DNA from 2 places in the Vibrio profundum genome. Region 1 is predicted to be linked to the other one. Evidence: predicted binding sites of a transcription regulator. Region 1 holds the regulator's gene; the other holds the start of a gene.
What was found. Region 1 encodes CRP, which controls carbon source genes, mostly activating them, when cyclic AMP is high. Its sites were predicted from a motif close to TGTGANNNNNNTCACA; they were not measured.
Positions count from the first base shown of each region.

Region 2: the regulator CRP is predicted to act here: its motif matches at 5,708-5,723, upstream of mlc (sugar metabolism global transcriptional regulator Mlc).

Region 1 covers NZ_JAKJTA010000006.1:143,220-153,157, forward strand. The annotation lists gene L4C34_RS06675 (phosphoribulokinase) at 1-557, shown strand, start outside; gene crp (cAMP-activated global transcriptional regulator CRP) at 807-1,439, shown strand; gene L4C34_RS06685 (DUF1338 domain-containing protein) at 1,557-2,348, opposite strand; gene astD (succinylglutamate-semialdehyde dehydrogenase) at 2,372-3,829, opposite strand; gene astA (arginine N-succinyltransferase) at 3,851-4,870, opposite strand; gene L4C34_RS06700 (aspartate aminotransferase family protein) at 4,929-6,140, opposite strand; gene L4C34_RS06705 (aminodeoxychorismate/anthranilate synthase component II) at 6,500-7,078, opposite strand; gene L4C34_RS06710 (DedA family protein) at 7,302-7,916, shown strand; gene L4C34_RS06715 (hypothetical protein) at 8,000-8,383, shown strand; gene trpS (tryptophan--tRNA ligase) at 8,442-9,458, opposite strand; gene L4C34_RS06725 (phosphoglycolate phosphatase) at 9,588-9,938, opposite strand, start outside.
Region 2 covers NZ_JAKJTA010000010.1:180,136-190,073, reverse strand. The annotation lists gene L4C34_RS11620 (sensor histidine kinase) at 1-799, shown strand, start outside; gene L4C34_RS11615 (response regulator) at 792-1,490, shown strand; gene L4C34_RS11610 (substrate-binding periplasmic protein) at 1,584-2,321, opposite strand; gene L4C34_RS11605 (TauD/TfdA dioxygenase family protein) at 2,508-3,359, shown strand; gene L4C34_RS11600 (chemotaxis protein CheV) at 3,376-4,320, opposite strand; gene mlc (sugar metabolism global transcriptional regulator Mlc) at 4,415-5,632, opposite strand; gene pyk (pyruvate kinase) at 5,937-7,379, shown strand; gene L4C34_RS11585 (patatin-like phospholipase family protein) at 7,479-8,624, opposite strand; gene cydH (cytochrome bd-I oxidase subunit CydH) at 8,643-8,735, opposite strand; gene L4C34_RS11575 (porin family protein) at 8,871-9,452, shown strand; gene L4C34_RS11570 (sodium-dependent transporter) at 9,665-9,938, shown strand, end outside.

The sequences.
Region 1 (9,938 bases):
TACCCTACAATCAAATGCCCGGCACGTTTACTCCTTGGCAAGACTTACCCACCAATACCGATGTATTGTTCTACGAAGGCTTGCACGGGGGGGTCGTAGATGGTGACGTCAATGTCGCCCAACATGTCGATCTACTAATTGGCATGGTGCCCATTGTTAACCTTGAGTGGATACAGAAATTTGTCCGTGACACCCGTGACCGCGGCCACTCACGAGAAGCCGTGATGGACTCCATCGTGCGTTCTATGGACGACTACCTAAACTACATCACCCCACAATTCTCTCGTACTCATATCAATTTCCAGCGTGTTCCAACCGTTGATACTTCCAATCCACTCAATGCCAAAGGCATCCCCAGCCTCGATGAAAGCTTTGTGGTCATCCGGTTACGCGGAATGAAAAACGTCGATTTTCCATACCTGCTCGCTATGATTGATGGCTCATTCATGTCGCGTCATAACACGCTTGTCGTTCCTGGGGGCAAAATGAGCTTTGCCATGGAGCTGATCGTACGACCAATTTTGCAACAGTTGATCGAGACGGGTAAAATAGGCTAGAGTGCTCAAGATTTAGCCACGAATGACACTGAGTTCTCATAGCGTGATCTTAGGCACGTTTTTGCCTATAAAATGCGCGCCTCCGAGCCATTTAAATCAAGAAATTCTGTGGCAAAAAGGATACTATCAGAAAGGAAACACAAGATAGCTTGCGGCATAAGGAAACTATTTTGTCCTGATAGACCAGGTTTCTGGTCTGGCTAAATTATGGAACACGGCAAGCATCACCTGCAGAGGAAGTGAGATATTATGGTTCTAGGTAAACCTCAAACCGACCCAACATTAGAGTGGTTTCTTTCACATTGTCATATTCATAAGTACCCTTCAAAGAGCACGTTGATCCATGCGGGCGAGAAGGCGGAAACGTTGTATTACATTGTTAAAGGATCTGTTGCGGTTCTGATAAAAGACGAAGAAGGCAAGGAGATGATCCTGTCTTACCTCAACCAAGGTGATTTCATCGGCGAACTTGGTCTATTTGAAGAAGATCAAGAACGTACAGCCTGGGTAAGAGCTAAATCTCCATGCGAAGTTGCTGAAATTTCTTTTAAGAAATTCCGTCAGCTTATCCAAGTTAACCCTGACATCCTGATGCGTCTGTCTTCACAGATTGCGAGCAGATTGAAAGTGACTAGCCAAAAAGTTGGCGATTTAGCTTTCCTAGATGTGACGGGCCGTATTGCCCAAACACTGCTTAATCTGGCGAAACAACCGGATGCAATGACCCACCCTGATGGCATGCAAATCAAAATCACTCGCCAAGAAATTGGCCAGATTGTTGGTTGCTCCCGCGAAACTGTTGGTCGTATCCTTAAAATGCTAGAAGAGCAGAATCTGATTTCTGCGCACGGTAAAACGATCGTCGTATACGGCACTCGTTAATCACCTAGCAATTAAAGATGCAGACAATAAAGCCACCTCATTGAGGTGGCTTTATGTTTTAGCAAAGAGCGAGTTTTCACACTCACCCTTCCTTCATCTTTTTATAAATCAATATTATCAAAGATTAGTGCTTTCAAAGATCTTATCTGCAGACGCTGCAACAAAGCCTGGGTATAGCTCGCCATTGGCCATAGCGTAACGCTTAGCAAATTCGTAGAACCCACCCGGCACTTCATGCTGACCATCGCTAAATGTCACCACGACTTTATCAGCCATCGTCGATGATTGTTCTAACAAAACTTCAGGCGACCCTTTTACTTCTCCACCCGATTGATTAATTGCAAAACCAGATTGTGTCAGGTAATCGTTCACTTGTTTGACTTGCTCGAAGCGATTGAGCTGGTTAACGCTCACCGTAAAGTGATTAGCACCATAACCATGAACCGACAACCAAGCGGCGTATTCGCTACTCTTAGCAAGGCACTGATAGTCATCGAAGCTGATGTCCCATAAACGCCCAGCCGATAGAAACTCATGTGAGTGTAAACGCTGTGAATCGACTTGTTGTACCAAGCGCTCAACAATAGCTTGCGCTTGGCTCGGTAATTTCTCTACCAACAATTCACTGATGAACACCTTAGGCTGATTAGCATCAGGGTGTTCATAATGCTTTGCTACCAAATGCTTGCTTTCAAAAACATAATCACCACATTCTTGATAGCCCAATGCTAAGAAAGGCGCAGCCAACACCTCAAGGCCAACAGGCGCGAGATTAAAGGTGCGCAATGCAATATGGTCGTTAATCAGGGTCGTCTCTTCTTGCAGCAGCTTGTGAACACGCTCAGCCGATGGGCATAGGCGCTCAATATAGTCATTCCAGAGAGATTGAAATAATATCGACGGTGTCATTACCGACTCCTCTTCTCATCACACTAAAGTTTGATACCTGGACTCAAAGTGTCTGGCAGCATCGTTGATGCTCCCTCCATTGAAGCCATTGGATAGGCACAGTAATCCGCCGCATAGTAAGCGCTTGGTCGTAAGTTACCAGATGCCCCAGGACCACCAAATGGTGCATCACCACTCGCGCCTGTCAATTGACGGTTACGATTCACGATACCCGCGCGAATATGATCAACGAAGTAATCCCACTCAGAATCATCGGTAGACACTAAGCCCGCTGACAGGCCAAAACGCGTGTCATTAGCAAGCGTGACCGCTTGTTCTAAGGTGCGATAGCGAACAACCTGTAGTAAAGGCCCAAAGTACTCTTCATCAGGCAACTCAGCGATATCGGTGACATCAATAATACCCGGCGAAACAAAGGCGGCCTCACCTGCTCTGGCAGGCAAAATTGATTTACCGCCTAGTGACACAAGATTGGCCTGTGCGTCGAGAATAACTTGCGCGGCTTGCTGAGAAATTTGCGGTCCCATGAAAGGCGCTGGCTCGGCAAATGGCTGATCAACAATGATTTCCTTCGCTGCAGTGAGTAATTTACTTAGTAGCTGGTCCCCTTTGTTTCCTTCTGGAACATATAAGCGGCGTGCGCACGTACAGCGCTGACCAGCACTAATAAATGCCGATTGTACTATGGTGTATACCGTGGCATCCAAATCTCCATATTGCTCAGAAATCACCATTGGGTTATTGCCACCCATTTCCAATGCGAGCATTTTATCTGGCTGGCCTGCGAATTGGCGGTGCAATATATGCCCGGTATTCGCACTGCCGGTAAAGAGTACGCCATCAATACCTTTGGCATTGGCTAGCGCGATACCGGTTTCTTTTGCGCCTTGTACTAAGTTGACAACGCCAGCAGGTAAGCCCGCTTCTTGCCATAGTTTCATGACAAATTCGCCCGTCCACGGTGTCAATTCTGAAGGCTTAAACACCACGGTGTTACCAGCTAAGAGTGCTGGCACAATATGCCCATTAGGCAAATGTCCGGGGAAGTTATAAGGACCAAAAACGGCCATCACACCTAGTGGTCGGTGGCGCAGCACTACTTGATTGCCAGCAACTTCACGAGTCGCAGCTCCAGTTCTGTCATGATAAGCACGAATAGATATCGCGATTTTACCCGCCATTGCCGCCGCTTCAGTGCGAGTTTCCCAAATAGGCTTACCCGTCTCTTTAGCAATGATTTCCGCTATCGTTTCACTGTTCGCTTTTACTTTGTCAGCAAAAGCCTGCACCAGTTGCTCACGTTCTGCCAAACTGGTTTTCTTCCAGCGTACAAAAGCGGCACGCGCCGCTTCAACCGCCGCATCGACTTGCACTGGCGTTGCACTCTTACCGTGCCAAATTTGTTGATTATCGTAAGGGCTGAGAGAGGCAATCACTTCACCCGCCCCTTCCTGCCATTGCCCACCAATCCACTGAGTCATCACTTTATCCTCAAAATAAACTTAAACTGCCAACATTCTGACTTTATCGCCTTCGGCTATCTCTAATGCCGACGCAACTTTACTATCCAAAATGACACTATCTGTCGCCTGATCGTAGGCCGCCTTTGCTACCGTCGCTCGGAAGTTTTCAAACGAGGTGTTAGCAATCAAATAGTCTTGCGAGCTAGAATGCTCGGAGATTTGTACGCTTGCTCTGAACGAATGGCGAACCGATTCAATATTCGATAAGTCACATTCGACTGACGGGCCCCCATCAAAAATGTCGACATAATTACGGCAGCTAAAACCTTCTTTTTCTAATAGACGTAAAGCAGGTTTAGTGTTCTCGTGAACTTGGCCGATAACCGCTTGCGCTTCTTCGCTCAATAAATTGATATAGATAGGCAGCTTAGGCATCAAATCGGCGATGAAGCCTTTTTTCCCGATACCAGTCAGATAATCAGCAAGAGTAAAATCAATCGAGAAAAAGTGCTCTTGCAACCATTGCCAGAATGGTGAATTACCATCGTCATCCGACACTCCACGCATTTCAGCAAAAATGGTTTCAGAAAAGCGATGAGGGTGCTCTGCCATCATCAAAAAACGGCATTTAGACATTAAACGGCCGTTGAGCCCGTGACGAAAATCTTCTCGTAAGAACAGGGTGCAAATTTCACTGCAACCTGTGTAGTTGTTGCCAAACGTCAAGAGTTTCACAACATTGTTCACGCCAAGCTTTGGCGATGAATGCACAACTTTACTAATGTGGTATGAGTAGAATGGCACATCCCAGCCAATCGATGCTTCAATACCTGTGGTTCCGGCAACTTCTCCCGTCTCGCTATCGAAACCCACCATCAAGTAACCTTCGTCTCCCGGTTCCGTGACTTCTGGCTTGTTAAAGCTGTATTCGGAATGAGTAATACGGTTAGTCAATAATTCTTCGTTAACCGGAAGAGAAGTGAACCCATAGCCAGACTCTTCTGCGCATGTATGCAGCGCGTCATAATCTGCCATAGAAATAGGACGTACAACCAGCATCGTTATTCCCTCCTGATGCAAGTTTGGCTCGCCGCTGTCACAGCAAGCCAAATAGAGATTAAACTAACGACGCGATCGCTTTATCTAATTTAGCCAGACCTTCTTCGATGTCTTTTTTATCAATCACCAATGATGGGGTGAAGCGAACGACATTCGCTCCAGCAACCAACACCATTAGGCCATGCTGGCCAGCGGCGACTAACACTTCACGCGCTCGTCCTTGCCAATTTTCATTCAGTGCCGCGCCAATCAATAGACCTTTACCACGCACTTCACTAAAAATTTGGTACTTATCATTAATTTTAGCCAAACCTTGGCGTAGAAGCTCTTCTCGCTCTTTGACGCCTTGTAAAGTCTCTGGTTGGCTGACAACATCAACCACAGCTTCCGCAACCGCACACGCTAATGGGTTACCACCATAAGTGGAACCGTGAGTACCAATCTTCATATGCGTTGCAAGTTCACTCGTCGTTAACATCGCACCGATAGGAAAACCGCCACCGAGCGATTTCGCTGTGCTTAGAATATCCGGTGTTACACCCAATCCTTGATAGGCATAGAAATCACCAGTACGGCCATTCCCCGTTTGAACTTCATCGAAAATTAGCAGCGCATTGTGCTTATCACACAATTCACGTACCGTTTGCACAAACTCGTCCGTCGGCGACACAATACCGCCTTCACCTTGCAATGGCTCCATCATCACCGCACACGTGCGATCAGACATATGCGCCTTGAGTTCTTCCACGTCGTTATAAGTCAGGTGTGTCACGTCACCAGGTTTAGGACCGAAACCATCTGAATAGGCTTCTTGACCACCAACGGTCACGGTAAAGAAAGTACGACCATGAAAACCCTGTTTAAAGGCAATGATTTCCGATTTGTGCTCACCGTGTACGTCAGCAGCCCAGCGGCGTGCAAGCTTGAGTGCTGCTTCATTGGCCTCTGCGCCTGAGTTGGCGAAGAAAACTTTTTCAGCAAAACTAACTTGAGTTAATTTCTGTGCTAAGCGCAATGCAGGCTCATTCGTCATAACGTTGCTTAAATGCCACAGCTTGTTAGATTGCTCTTGTAAGGCATTCACCATAGCCGGGTGGCAATGTCCTAAGCAACTCACCGCGATACCACCAGCAAAGTCGATAAACTCGTTTCCTTGCTGATCCCAAACACGAGCGCCTTCGCCTTTTACTGGAATCATTTGCATTGGGTTATAACAAGGCACCATAACCTCATCAAACAATTCGCGTTCCACTTTATTTCCAACCGTCATAGATTTTTCCTCATCGATGCAACTTGTCAATCAACATGCCAAAGACCTGCACCGTAAAATTTTGTATTACATTAATGACAATGTGGCATTTTATTTACATTTAATTAACCATTTCAATAGTAACTTGTTCTTTTTTTCACCGACAAGTTAATATTTGCGAAGCCAAGATTGAGTAAATATGCCAACAAAGTGACGCTAACACGTTATTTTATAGGAAGGAAAAAGAGGCGCAGCTAGAAAACCCAGTGCTGCTCGCACTATAGAGAGGTGAGACAACGCATAGTTTTTCACTATCCGCCGTAGCAATATTTTGCGTTAAAATGTTAAAAAAGGTGATCTAGGTCCAAGAGGAATTTAAATTATAGCGCTAAAAAATTCGCCAGCAATTCGTGGCCTTGCTCAGTTTTAATTGATTCTGGGTGAAATTGCACCGCATGGATCGGCAAAGAACGGTGTTGAAAACCCATAATTTCATCTACCGTGCCATCGTCTAACTCTGTCCATGCCGTTAAAACGAAACACTCAGGTAAGGTCTGTTTATCTACAATCAATGAGTGATAACGAGTGACCGTTAATGGATTATTGAGCCCATGAAACACTCCGCGTCCGGTATGAGCAATCGGAGAAGTTTTGCCATGCATCACTTGTCGCGCTTTAGTGACTGTCGCACCATACACTTGAGCAATCGCCTGATGCCCGAGGCACACGCCTAAAATAGGAAGTTTTCCCGCAAAATGTTCAATCGCCGACAGTGAAATTCCCGCATCATCTGGGGTACAAGGCCCCGGAGATATCACCAAATGACTCAAGCTCATCGCCTCAATGTCGGCCAAGCTAATTTCATCGTTACGCGCTACTTTTACTTCAATACCCAGTTCACAAAAGTACTGATACAAGTTATAGGTAAACGAATCGTAATTATCGATGATAAGCAGCATGGTATTAATCAGGGCTATGGACAGTAATGGTTTGCTATTGTGCCGCCCAGCGATAGAAACGCAAGGAGAAATCACACTTCTAAGGCTCCCCTCGACTCGGATTAGAACGGTCTGCTCTGCCAAATAAGATTGCCAGAGTAAAGCCCAAGCAGATCAGTTATACTAGCCGGCCTTTACGCTCAGCCCAGTGAATACAATACAATGTCGACAGTAGGGAGCACACTTGATACATATTCATGACTTGATCCAATCCATGAAGCCACTGTTGGAACACTATGGCTATTTTGCACTGATCGTATCAGTGTTTTTTGAAGGAATGGGGATCCCTCTTCCAGGGCAATCGGTGCTGATCACTGCCTCCATCATGTCATCAGAGAATGTCATGAACCTGCCGATGGTGATGACTATTGGCTGGATAGCTTGCTTTTGCGGCAACACTGCAGGCTATTTCATTGGTTACTACTTTGAAAGTTGGCTGGCCAAAAAGGGCTACATTTCAGAGAAGAAATGGCAGAAAATACACAGTATTATCCAAAAATATGGACCTATTTGCTTGGTGATCAGTCGTTTTGTCGAAGGAATGAAACAGTTTATGCCAATGGCCTGTGGCATGGCGAAAATGTCAAAAAGAACCTTTTTCATAGGCAATGCGATGGCCTCAACATTATGGGTACTCGTGTTTAGCCTATTAGTACACTACGTCTTTGCTCATTTATCCGGTGTGATGCGTTTTTACCATCATCACCAGCTGACTCTGTGGGTTGCCTGCGGGGTATTACTTCTGGCCATTGTCTTGCTGTTTATCAAACGTAAAAAGACATCGAAAGCATCTAGCTAGCTAACCAACTAAACAGGGCATAGCACGTCTCGCTATGCCTTTTGTCCTGCGACTATATTTAACTTCTGGAAATGCTACTTCATATGAACAAACTTAAACTTACTATGCTAGCCGTTACGGCTGCATTAGCGCTTTCTGGCTGTCAGACTCTTGATGCCAGCAAACTTCACACCGACGCTTCGCCACAAACCATCGCAGAAGCAAAAAAAGATTTATCTGGTATTGAAGATCTCAAAGTACTCGATAATGGTGTGATTTATTACACATTGAAAAAGCCTAGCGACCTACAATGGGATACGGTCGGAGTGAACGCCGTCAGTTACCGCCTAGCCTGTAAGAACTTGAAATATTTCATCGATAAGGGAATGCTGATGCGGTTACATTTCCAAGGCGGGGCCACGCAAGACTATAATGCTGAACGTTGCCAAACCGAAGTGCCGACGAACTATTTAGCTAACGTTAAATAAAACAAAAGCCCCTACCAATTCAGGTTAGGGGCTTTCTTATAGAGTCTCTTGCATCCGATTATGGACGAGCAACAAAACCTATCGCTTCATAGGCTTTTTTCAAGGTCACGGCAGCGCGGGCCGACGCTTTCTCTGCGCCTTCCTTCATGACCGTATCTAGGTAAGCTCGGTCTTGACGAATACGGTGATATTCACTCTGAACGGGTTCCAGCATCGCCACAACGGCTTCACCCACACGCTTCTTAAACGGGCCGTACATTTCAACACCGGTAAACTCAGCTTCAATTTCAGCAAAGCTCATTCCTGTGGCAGCAGAATACAGCCCCATTAGGTTAGAGATACCTGCTTTATTGGCAATATCGTGAGCAATGCGAGGCGGAGTTTCAGTATCCGTTTGCGCTTTGTTGATTTTCTTGATGATAGATTTTGGCTCTTCTAGCAAGGTAATTACGTTCTTGCGATTATCATCCGACTTAGACATCTTCTTCGTCGCATCTTGCAAGCTCATTACACGTGCGTTCACCTGTGGAATATACGGTTCTGGCACCGTAAATATAGGCTGTTCCGGGCCATAAACATTGTTAAAACGGGTCGCAATATCACGAGCAAGCTCTAGGTGCTGCTTCTGGTCATTACCTACTGGTACTTGATGTGCACCATAAAGCAGGATATCAGCCGCCATCAGCACTGGATAACTAAATAAGCCCGCATTGACATCGTTCGAGTAACGGCTGGATTTATCTTTAAACTGAGTCATGCGACTCAGCTCACCCATCTGAGTGTAACAATTAAGAAGCCAACCTAGCTGGGCATGTTCAGGCACGTGCGACTGCACAAACAATGGACTCTTCTTCGGGTCCACACCAACAGCTAAACAAATCGCCAACGCATCAAGCGTCGCTTCATGTAAGGCCTTAGGGTCTTGGCGCACCGTGATGGCATGCAAATCGACGATGCAGTACTGACAATCATAATCATCTTGCATCTGTTGCCATTGACGTAGAGCACCCAAGTAGTTACCGATACTTAATTCACCGGAAGGTTGGACACCACTCAATACAATGGGTTTGCTCATAGGGTTAATTCCTTAGACTTCTTAATTAATTCAACATGGTGTGCGTTAACTGCCAATGGCAGTAAGACAGACACACAAGTGTACTCGCTAGTAAGTATATTGCTAGTCATATATGCCATATGCTGACAGTTAAGCTGGAACAGCAACGAGCTCTAACAACTCAGAGAGACAATCGGAGACATAATCTGGGCCGGACTTGGTAATTGGCTCGCCGTGGTTATAACCATAAGTCAAACCAAACGACAGACAACCCACATTTTTCGCCGTCAGGATGTCATTTTTGGAATCACCGACCATCAACAATTGCTTTGCATCAAGCTGGTATTTATCCAGTAGGTGCTGAAGCGCCATAGGATGCGGTTTTTTCTCTGCAAAAGTATCGCCGCCGATCACCTCAACAAACAACTCATCAAGGCCGTGCTTCGCCAATAACTCAGGCACAAAACGATATGGCTTATTGGTCACAATCGCCATTGGGAT
Region 2 (9,938 bases), on a different contig from region 1:
CTCCATAGAGTTATTTAATCCGATTTTAAGTTCCCTGATCAGCTTATCGCTCGCCCGTTCAGAAGCCAACCAAGCTTTAACCCAAGCGATAGAAGCCAATCAAATGGAGAAGATGCGCAACACCCTACTCGCTGCCGTTTCTCACGATTTAAAGACACCTCTTGGCTCCATCATTGGTTCCGCCACCACATTAAACGATCAAGATATTCGCCTGCCTGAAGAAACTCGACAAGAGCTACTATTATCCATCGCCGAAGAGGGGTATAGTCTCAACCGAAGCCTAACCAAGCTACTCGATATTAGCCGCTACAGCGTAAAAGTACTGGTGCCAAAACGTGAGTGGGTTGAACCTGAAGAAATTATTGGCAGCGCTATCAAACGCGTGGAACGCTTACTTAGAGAGCACCCTATCCAGACATCCGGCGAGCCAATGCTGGTTTCACTGGATTACGCATTAATCGAGCAAGTGGCAACCAACTTAATCGAAAATGCCGCCAAATATAGCCCTCAAGGCAGCCAAATTGACATCACGACTTCGTATAAACAAGGGAAGTTTATAATGCAGATCGCCGATAGAGGCTGCGGCGTCGCTCCAGAAGATACTCAACGTATTTTCGAGCGTTTTTATCGCTCAGAAGACACGAATGCCAAAGGAACAGGGCTTGGTTTGGCGATTTGTAAAGTGATCATCAGCGCCCATAATGGGCAAATTACCGTATCACCTCGTCCTGAAGGCGGATCAACCTTTACGGTTGAAATCCCCTGTGAGATATATTGCTTAACTGATATTTATGAATAGTGACCTCAAAATTCTGATTGTTGAAGACGAATCTCCCATTCGCCGCTTCTTAGAAGTATTGACCACAGGACATGGCTACCAAGTGAAAAGTGCCGCCTGCGCTCAAGAAGGCCTGCGTTATATTGCCACTTGGCAGCCAAACTTGATCCTGCTGGATCTCGGTTTACCTGATCTTGATGGCCTTGATCTCACCCGTGAATTAAGAACCTGGACCGACACCCCGATTATCGTTATCTCCGCCCGAGATAAAGAAACAGACAAAGTACTAGCACTGGATGCGGGTGCTAATGACTACCTCACTAAGCCTTTTGGTAGCGAAGAGCTACTGGCTCGTATCCGAGTCGCTCTGCGCATCAACGCTCACCAAGCCAACCAAGAAGTCAGTAGTTATCAGTTTGGTGACGTTGAAATAGACTTAGCCATGCAAACCGTCACCCGCCAAGGTACATCGATCAAGCTCACCCCCAAAGAATTTAAAATCCTCGCTTTTATGGCCAAAAATATGGGTAAGGTACTCACGCACAAGCAGATTTTAAAAGAAGTTTGGGGTGGGAATTATACTGAGCACGCACACTATGTGCGCATTCATATTGCTCAGCTTCGACATAAAATTGAGCATTCTCCTGCTCAGCCCAAGCATATCGTCACTGAAAATGGCGTCGGTTACCGCTTAATTACCGATCACGAATGATACCTAAAACGGTGAGATCCTGACTCAGCTCTCACCATCACAAGTAAACCCTCTGTTTGATCAGTCCTTAAGTTGATCGGTCCTTAATACGCGCTAATTGAGGCCATGCTTCTTCATGATCTCGTTGTAACTTCCTGAGTCTTTCATTGTTTTAATTTGCTTATTAAATTCATCAAGATACGTTTGAACATCAGGGTAATTTTTTGAAGCCATCAAGAACAAGCCACCTGTCGTAAACGGTTTCGCTAGAGAATCGAAATCTTTCAAATCAAGTTTTTTATTATCGTTAATAAACGCAATACCAACTAAGCGACTCAATGGGACAAAATCCGCCCGCCCAGCTTTAAGTTTCTGGAAGCAATTTTCCAGCTGTTTAGCTCGAGTCAAACGCACCGTCTTATCATCAATCAAATGTTGAATGGAACTTGGCGTATAGCCCAGTGGCAAACATGCTGTCGTGCCCTTCAAGTTATCCACGGAGAGTGTTGAACCTTTGGCAACAAACGCGACAGTATTGGTGGTAAAAACCGCTTCACTAAACAAAAAATCTTTCTCGCGCTCTGGAGTTTTCAAATACGGAAAGGTCGCAAAATACTGTCCCTTCAGTGTGCTGTCGTAGCCACGTTTCCAAGGTTGGAATGCTATATCAACACTACTGACACTTTTCATTCCTTTAAAAGCAGCTTCAATAATATCCGTTGCCACGCCCCGATTTAACAGCTTTTTACCTGTGAATGGCGGATACTGATCGCCCGTGACCAACTTGATATCCGCCGCGTACACCGACGCACTAAAACAAATTAAAGACCCTAGTAGTATTAAAACTCGCATATCGACATCCCTTCTTTATAGTTAAATAAAAAATAGATATGCTTAAAAAATACGTCAAACTTATAAATAGGGAAGATAAGTGCTATACGCACGGTTATTCATGAAATGCTTATTACTATTAATGTGTTAGCTTATTTTAAAAAAAGTTCATATATTAGAGATCATTCCCTTAATTAGAGAGTAATCATGCACATTACACCGATTGGCTCACACCTCGGCGCGCAGATTACTGACGTGAAACTCAATAATCTACCTCCTGAACAATTCCAACAGATTTACCAAGCTTTTCTCCAATATAAAGTGCTGTTTTTCCCCAAACAAACATTGTTAGCTCAGCAACACTTAGCTCTTGCACGCGCTTTTGGTGAACTAGAGCCTGTACATCCGTTTTTCCCTCATCTTGCCGAAGCAGATCAAGTCATCGTGCTCGAAGTTGGCCCAGGTAAACCTCCGGGAAAGAGTTTCTGGCACACAGATCTAAGCTGGCAAGCCATCCCTTGCAAATGTTCGCTACTACATGCTCACGCATGTCCTGAAGGAAAAGGAGATACCATTTGGAGCTCGATGGAAGCAGTATGGCAGAGCCTTCCTGTCAATGAGCAGCAGCAACTAAGGAACTTCACGGCATTACACCAGCTGCACGCATTTGAGGGAAGTCGCTATGATAGCATCGACCACGAAGGCAACAGTAAAGTTGCCACCGCCAGCCGCAATATTGAGCCTGTTCTCCACCCAATGGTGATTCAACACCCTGAGACTGGTAAAGAATCCCTGTTTATCAACGAACAATTCACTTCACATATTATCGGCCTTGATCCACAAGACAGTGAACGGATACTCACTAGGCTTTTTCAAATGGCTCGTAAAGAAGAATTCCAAGTCCGTTTGCAATGGCAAGTTGATACGCTAGCGATTTGGGATAACCGATGTACTCAGCACCTAGCAATCACAGATTATGGCGAACAGCCAAGACGATTGCACCGAGTGAGCGTCCAAGGCGAGCGATTACTCGCGACCAGCCTCGGCAGAGAAAAGTGAAATAAAGAGAAAAAAGTTAAGAAAGGATTTGCCGCATGCGCTCTTGTACGACTTCTACCAGTAAGTCGGGCTGAAACTTGGATATAAACCGATCACAGCCCACTTTTTCAACCATAGCCTCATTGAAGCTACCACTTAAAGAAGTGTTTAATACTATATGTAAGTCTTTCATACGCTGATCGTTACGCACTTCGAATGTCAGCTTATAGCCATCCATTTCCGGCATCTCAGCATCGGTAATCATCAGTAGGATTTGATCCGTCACTGTTTTACCGCCATCAGCCCAAGATTGTAATAAGTGCAGCGCTTCAAGCCCGTCTCGGCATTCAATGATATTGAGCCCTAACTGAGATAGCGTCCCTTTTACTTGTGAGCGTGCCGTTGACGAATCGTCCACTATCAAAACATTTCTGCCGTTGATTTCTTGGGAAAGATTACTATCGAGTACACCTTCCGATATGGAGACATCGTAATCTACGATTTCTGCCAGTACTTTTTCGACATCAATAATTTCGACAATTCTCGGCTTATCGTCGTCTTGGATTTGGGTGATTGCCGTCAGGTAAGTGGCACGGCCAGTGGTCTTCGGCGGAGGCTGAATTTCAGTCCAAGCCGTGTTCACAATATTTCGCACCTGCCCTACTAAGAAACCCTGCACACTTCTGTTGTATTCCGTAATGATCAAGTTTTCCTCTTGCTCTTCTATTCGAGAAGGTGGAAAACCGATGGCACTTCTGAGATCAATCACAGGTACAGCCAAGCCTCGCAGAGATGCTACCCCAGTAATATGGTGATGGGAGCCCGGCATTTTAGTTAGCATAGGGAGTTTAATCACTTCCTTCACCTTAAACACATTGATGGCGAAGATCTGCAAACTATTCAAACTAAACAATAAGAGTTCGAGTCTATTTTCTCCAACCAAATTCGTGCGCTGGTCAACGGTATTTAACACTCCAGACATGTGGGCACCTACACAATCGTATCTATATCAAAAATAGCCCATAGCAGCCTGCTAAGACAGAAAATTCACTTAATATTCGTGTGATCGAAATACGTTAACCTTCCACTACACGCATCAAAAGCTGCCCATCATACAACGCCTGCTTAATTAAAGCGGCGCCTGGCATAGTCGCTTGCTTGTAGAATCGGGATTCCACAATCGACAATTGTTGATGATAAGAAGGGTGAGTTTGCTGGTCAACGCACTGTTGGATTGCGGGGTAGAGAATATGTTTTGCTTGATTAATCACCCCACCAATCAGTATCTTCTCGGGGTTGAACAAATTCGTCACAATCGCAACTGCCCTACCCAAATAACGCCCCAAAGTCTCAATGATATCCACCGCTAAATGATCCCCCTCCTCTGCCGCTTGGCAAATGGCTTCAATGGTGATGTCAGCGTACTGAGACAACTGAGACGATTCTCCTGCAGCAATCCGACTCATAGTGTGCTCACGAATGGCTTGCGAACTGGCGACCGTTTCTAAGCATCCTCGGTTACCGCAATGACATTTAAGGCCATTTGGATCAATTTGGATATGACCTAACTCGCCAATGTTGCCAAATCGGCCTTGTAAGACCTCACCATCAAGAATAACGCCTGCGCCGACCCCATGATGGATAGAAATGAGAATCGAGTTGTCTGTGTCTTGTGAGTGGCCAAATAACTTTTCAGCCAGTGCCCACGCTCTAGTGTCGTTAGCGACAAACACAGGCATCCCAGTCGCCTTAAAAATCTCAGGGCCTAATGCGAAGTTTTCGACATTGAAATGGGGCATGCGCAGCACGACTCCTGCCTCCGAGTTAACAAGCCCAGGTAAGGTAATCGCAATACTTGTGACCCGCTCTAACTGATCTGCATAAGTTTGAAAAAAATCATCTATTTCATGAAGCAAACGAGCAAGGAGATCATCTTGATCTACTTCGTGGATGTCAATCTTGGTGTCAATCAACACATCTCCGCCCAGCTCATGCAGTGCGAGCGTCAGATAACCACGCCCTAATCGCATCGACAAAAATTGCCAACCGCGATTATCGACCTGCAGCCCGATTGCGGGGCGTCCGCGACAAATCGCTTCTTGCACCGTCGTTTCATGTACAAGGTGCGCTTCAATGAGCTCACGGGTAATTTTGGTAATACTCGCAGGGGCTAAACGACTCTGCTTAGATAAATCAATCCGGGAAATTGGACCATTTTGATCAATGAGTTTATATACACGACCAGCATTGACCTGTTTGATATGATCAATATGGCCTGGGTGCGCCATGTACATTCGATACTCCGACATTCGATAACCCGGTAATTTTTTTACTTTGCGAACTAATTGTGAAGCCTTTTACTGGCTGAGCGTGATAGGTGTCACGTATAAATCCTCTACCTTCGCTCCCCTAGCCAACAAGCAACTAGTATTTAACAAAAGTCACCACATTCAGTAACAAATTTCGCGTCACGCAGACTCGATACGCAAGTGATGGATTAACTCAACTTACACCCAATTCTGGAGCGTATACTGATAATCAATAAGTTATTCCCTATAAACGGATTTAGGATATGCCCCACTCACCTAGGAGAAAATAATGACCACTACGCTTAGGCGGACAAAAATAGTGACGACACTCGGGCCCGCTACCGATAAAGATGACAACTTAGAAAGAATCATCACCGCGGGGGCAAATGTAGTCAGACTGAACTTTTCACATGGCTGTGCACAGGAACATAAACGGCGAGCTGAACAAGTCAGAGAAATTGCTGCCAAGCTTGGTACACATGTCGCTATTTTAGGTGATTTACAAGGCCCAAAGATCCGTATTTCCACGTTTAAAAATCAAAAAATCACGCTTAAAGTGGGGGATAATTTCACTTTGGATGGCGACCTTGAGAAAGAACAAGGCCATCAACATGCGGTGGGGATCGACTACAAGGACCTTCCTAAAGATGTGACCTCTGGGGATTTATTATTGCTAGACGACGGCCGAGTACAACTCAAGGTGACTTCCGTCAAAGGAAACCAAATTCACACCCAAGTGGTGCTTGGCGGTCCATTATCCAACAATAAAGGCATCAACAAAAAAGGCGGTGGATTATCTGCCGAAGCACTAACAGAAAAAGATAAGCAAGACATCCAAGTTGCCGCAGAGATTCAAGTCAACTACCTTGCTATTTCGTTTCCCCGTAATGGCGCGGACATGCAATACGCGCGAGATTTGGCCGTAAATGCAGGATTGCATGCAAAGTTAGTGGCCAAAGTCGAACGTGCTGAGACCGTCGAATCCGAGGCCAACATTGACGACATTATACTGGCCTCAGATGCTGTTATGGTCGCTCGCGGCGACCTTGGGGTAGAAATTGGCGATCCAGAACTGGTTGGGGTACAAAAACAGCTAATCAGACACGCGCGACGCCTCAACAGAACTGTGATCACTGCGACGCAAATGATGGAATCTATGATAGAGAATCCAGTCCCTACCCGCGCAGAAGTGATGGATGTGGCCAACGCCGTGCTCGACGGCACGGATGCGGTCATGCTTTCAGGTGAAACGGCTGCGGGAAGTTACCCTGTTGAAACCGTGACATCAATGGCCGAAGTCTGCTTAGGGGCCGAGAAAATGGCGTCGATCAACCGTTCGACCTACCGTATCGATCGCACATTCCAATCAGAAGAAGAAACCATTGCGATGTCGACCATGTACTCTGCAAACCATTTACAGGGCGTCAAAGCCGTGATCACTTTAACTGAATCAGGCAAAACTGCGTTAATGATGTCTCGTATCAGTTCTGGTCTCCCTATTTTTGCTCTATCGCGTAATAAAGAGACACTCGCTCTGACCACCTTATTTCGCGGGGTCTTTCCAGTGTATTTTGATTATACGGGAGATGCAGGTCTGCCCACTGCGCAAGCTGCCGTTGACACTTTATGCGAAAAAGGTTTTCTCAATCGAGGAGAGCGAGTGATCATCACTCAAGGAGATATTATGGATGTGATTGGTTCAACCAACTGCATGAGAATTCTTTCCGCTTAAAAAGCTCGCTCATCGAAAGTGCATTCATAAAAACGCCTGCATTGAAAGAACTGTGCATCGCAATTCACGACCTATACCATATAAAAAAGGAGCTCGACCTCAATGATGGCTCCCTTTATACGCTCGATTGAAGTCGGCGACAAATCGGGCACCAGCCTTGAGTCCAAGATCATAGTCATAAAGCAGGTTTTCTTCCTTACTCATCAATGAGTTTGATCGTAGCGGCTCATCAGGTTTTATTTGCACAATAAAGCAGTCGTCAGGCGGCGCATTTAAAAAGTTCTGAGTGAGAGAATACGTTTGAAAATGGACCATCAGCATGTCTGCTAGCCCAGAATCGAATTTATCACCGAGTAAGTGGCTCAGTCGATATACGTCATCAGCACCGAATAACCAACGGCCACCATTTAAAGATTCCAAGTGAAAGTGATCTTTTTTCTGCAGCTTTGAGCGCTCGACTTGTTGGAAAAAAAAGCCGCTCCAGTCAGATTTCCATTGTTGTACCCTTTGGCCCCAACGTTCTTGAATACTGTTAAATGAATCTTTGAACCATTCAACCTCAGACGCTGGGACAGAAACTTGGGAGCTTACGCCACCTTGGGGAATATCCTGGCCTTCAGTTCTAATCACAACAATACAGCGTGCATTGCTACGCCATGCTTGCTGTACCGGAATCGATGCCGACACACCACCATCCACAAAGAACTCTCCATCGAGCTCTATTGCAGTATGATACAGGCGAGGTATCGCACACGTCGCAATCAAAATGTCATACCAGTCTTGTCGATAAATCGGAAAGTAATGATCGTGATAAGACTGAGCATGAGTCACAGCAGCAAAGGCTTGCCTTTGACCTAAAACTTCCCGCCCTTTGGCTATATCTAGATGATAGGGAAAATCACAAATAATATCGAGCGCCCAGTTAAGGCCAAGAAATTGCTTTTTGCGAATATAACGCAACAGATGAAAAAACTTAGGCGAAGTCGTTAAATCTAGAATAAACGAACGCCCCAATCCACTTTGCCGAGACAAGAAGGCACACAAATTAAGGGCACCTGCCGATGTGCCATAAAACTCATGAAAAGGGTCAAAATTAGCTAAGATAAAGGCATCTAATACTCCGGAAGTAAAAATCCCTCTTTGGCCGCCCCCTTGAGCGACCAACGTATTCTTGCCACCCGTGAACTTGCTGAGCCGATCAAGATCAACGGAAGACGAAAAATTGGTAATAATGCCACTATTCACTGAGGGCACCAACCTTATCTAATACTGGCTTACGACAAGCGCACCAAAACCAAAAAGCACGGCAAACGTCACTGCTGCAACCAGCAACGCAAATTTAAAATCCTTATCCATAAAATCCTCCTATGTAACTAACAAATTAATAACACCTGTGTGAGGTATCTTCAATTATTGATGTTTTTTTATGCTAGATTCTGGCGTGGCTATCACACTTAAAAAGTTCACTGGCGAAGTAAGTGCAAGATAGCAATGAAAACAATCTCTCAGTTAATGATACTCGGATGTATGCTAGCCACCTCCCCCGCATCGGGGAAAACCTACCTCACTCCATGGGCTGGTTACACCTTAGGTGGTGAAGTTAAGGATCAAAATGATACCGAATACCGGATCAAAGGCTCAGAGAGCTTTGCTTTCTCTTTGGACAACGATTTTGACAATGGTCGCATCGGGCTTTTCTATTCCTACCAAAAAAGTAAAGTCAAAAAACTGAATGTCGACACCAATATGCAGTATTTGCTCTTTCAAAGCAGCATTCCCTATGAGTTGGCACAAGACTTCTTTGGTTATATGGGCGCAGCGGTGGGCGGCTCATACATAGATGCTGACTGGACCAACGATTATGGGTTCGCAGCTAGCATATTCGGTGGGTTCGAATATCAAATGTGGCAGAACTTATACGTTAACGGACAAGTGAGATGGCTTGGCACCAGCGTCGATGGCAATACCTCCGGAGCTTGCACACTTTCCGGATCGAGTAGCTGCACCGTCCAATTTACGACCGATTGGGTAAACCAATATGCCGCGAACTTCGGTCTTACGGTTGTTTTTTAGACAAGCGTGAGGTACAACAATAACTAGAGGCTATGATAAAAACAAAAAAATACTTGTGATGGATGAAATAGATACAATGATCTATCTCTGTTTGATTAGGCAGGAAGCCCTTTTACGACTCGACTCACTTGGCGACACTCTATCTCCGCCCCTACTCGCCTCGCTTTCCATGCCTGACTCACCCTTTATGATTAAAAACTGGGAGTAGTGTTATGCAAAGAGAACAATGGGGATCACGGACTGGCTTTATTTTAGCCGCCGTCGGTTCTGCCATAGGGCTGGGTAATATTTGGCGATTTCCTTACATGGCCTATGAAAACGGCGGCGGCGCGTTTTTCATTCCTTACCTATTTGCAATGATCACCGCCGGCATCCCTTTTATGATTCTAGAATTCAGCATGGGTCATAAAAATCGAGGCTCCGCGCCTACCACTTTGACTAAAATCAATAAGAATTTCCAATGGCTGGGCTGGTTCCAAGTAGGAG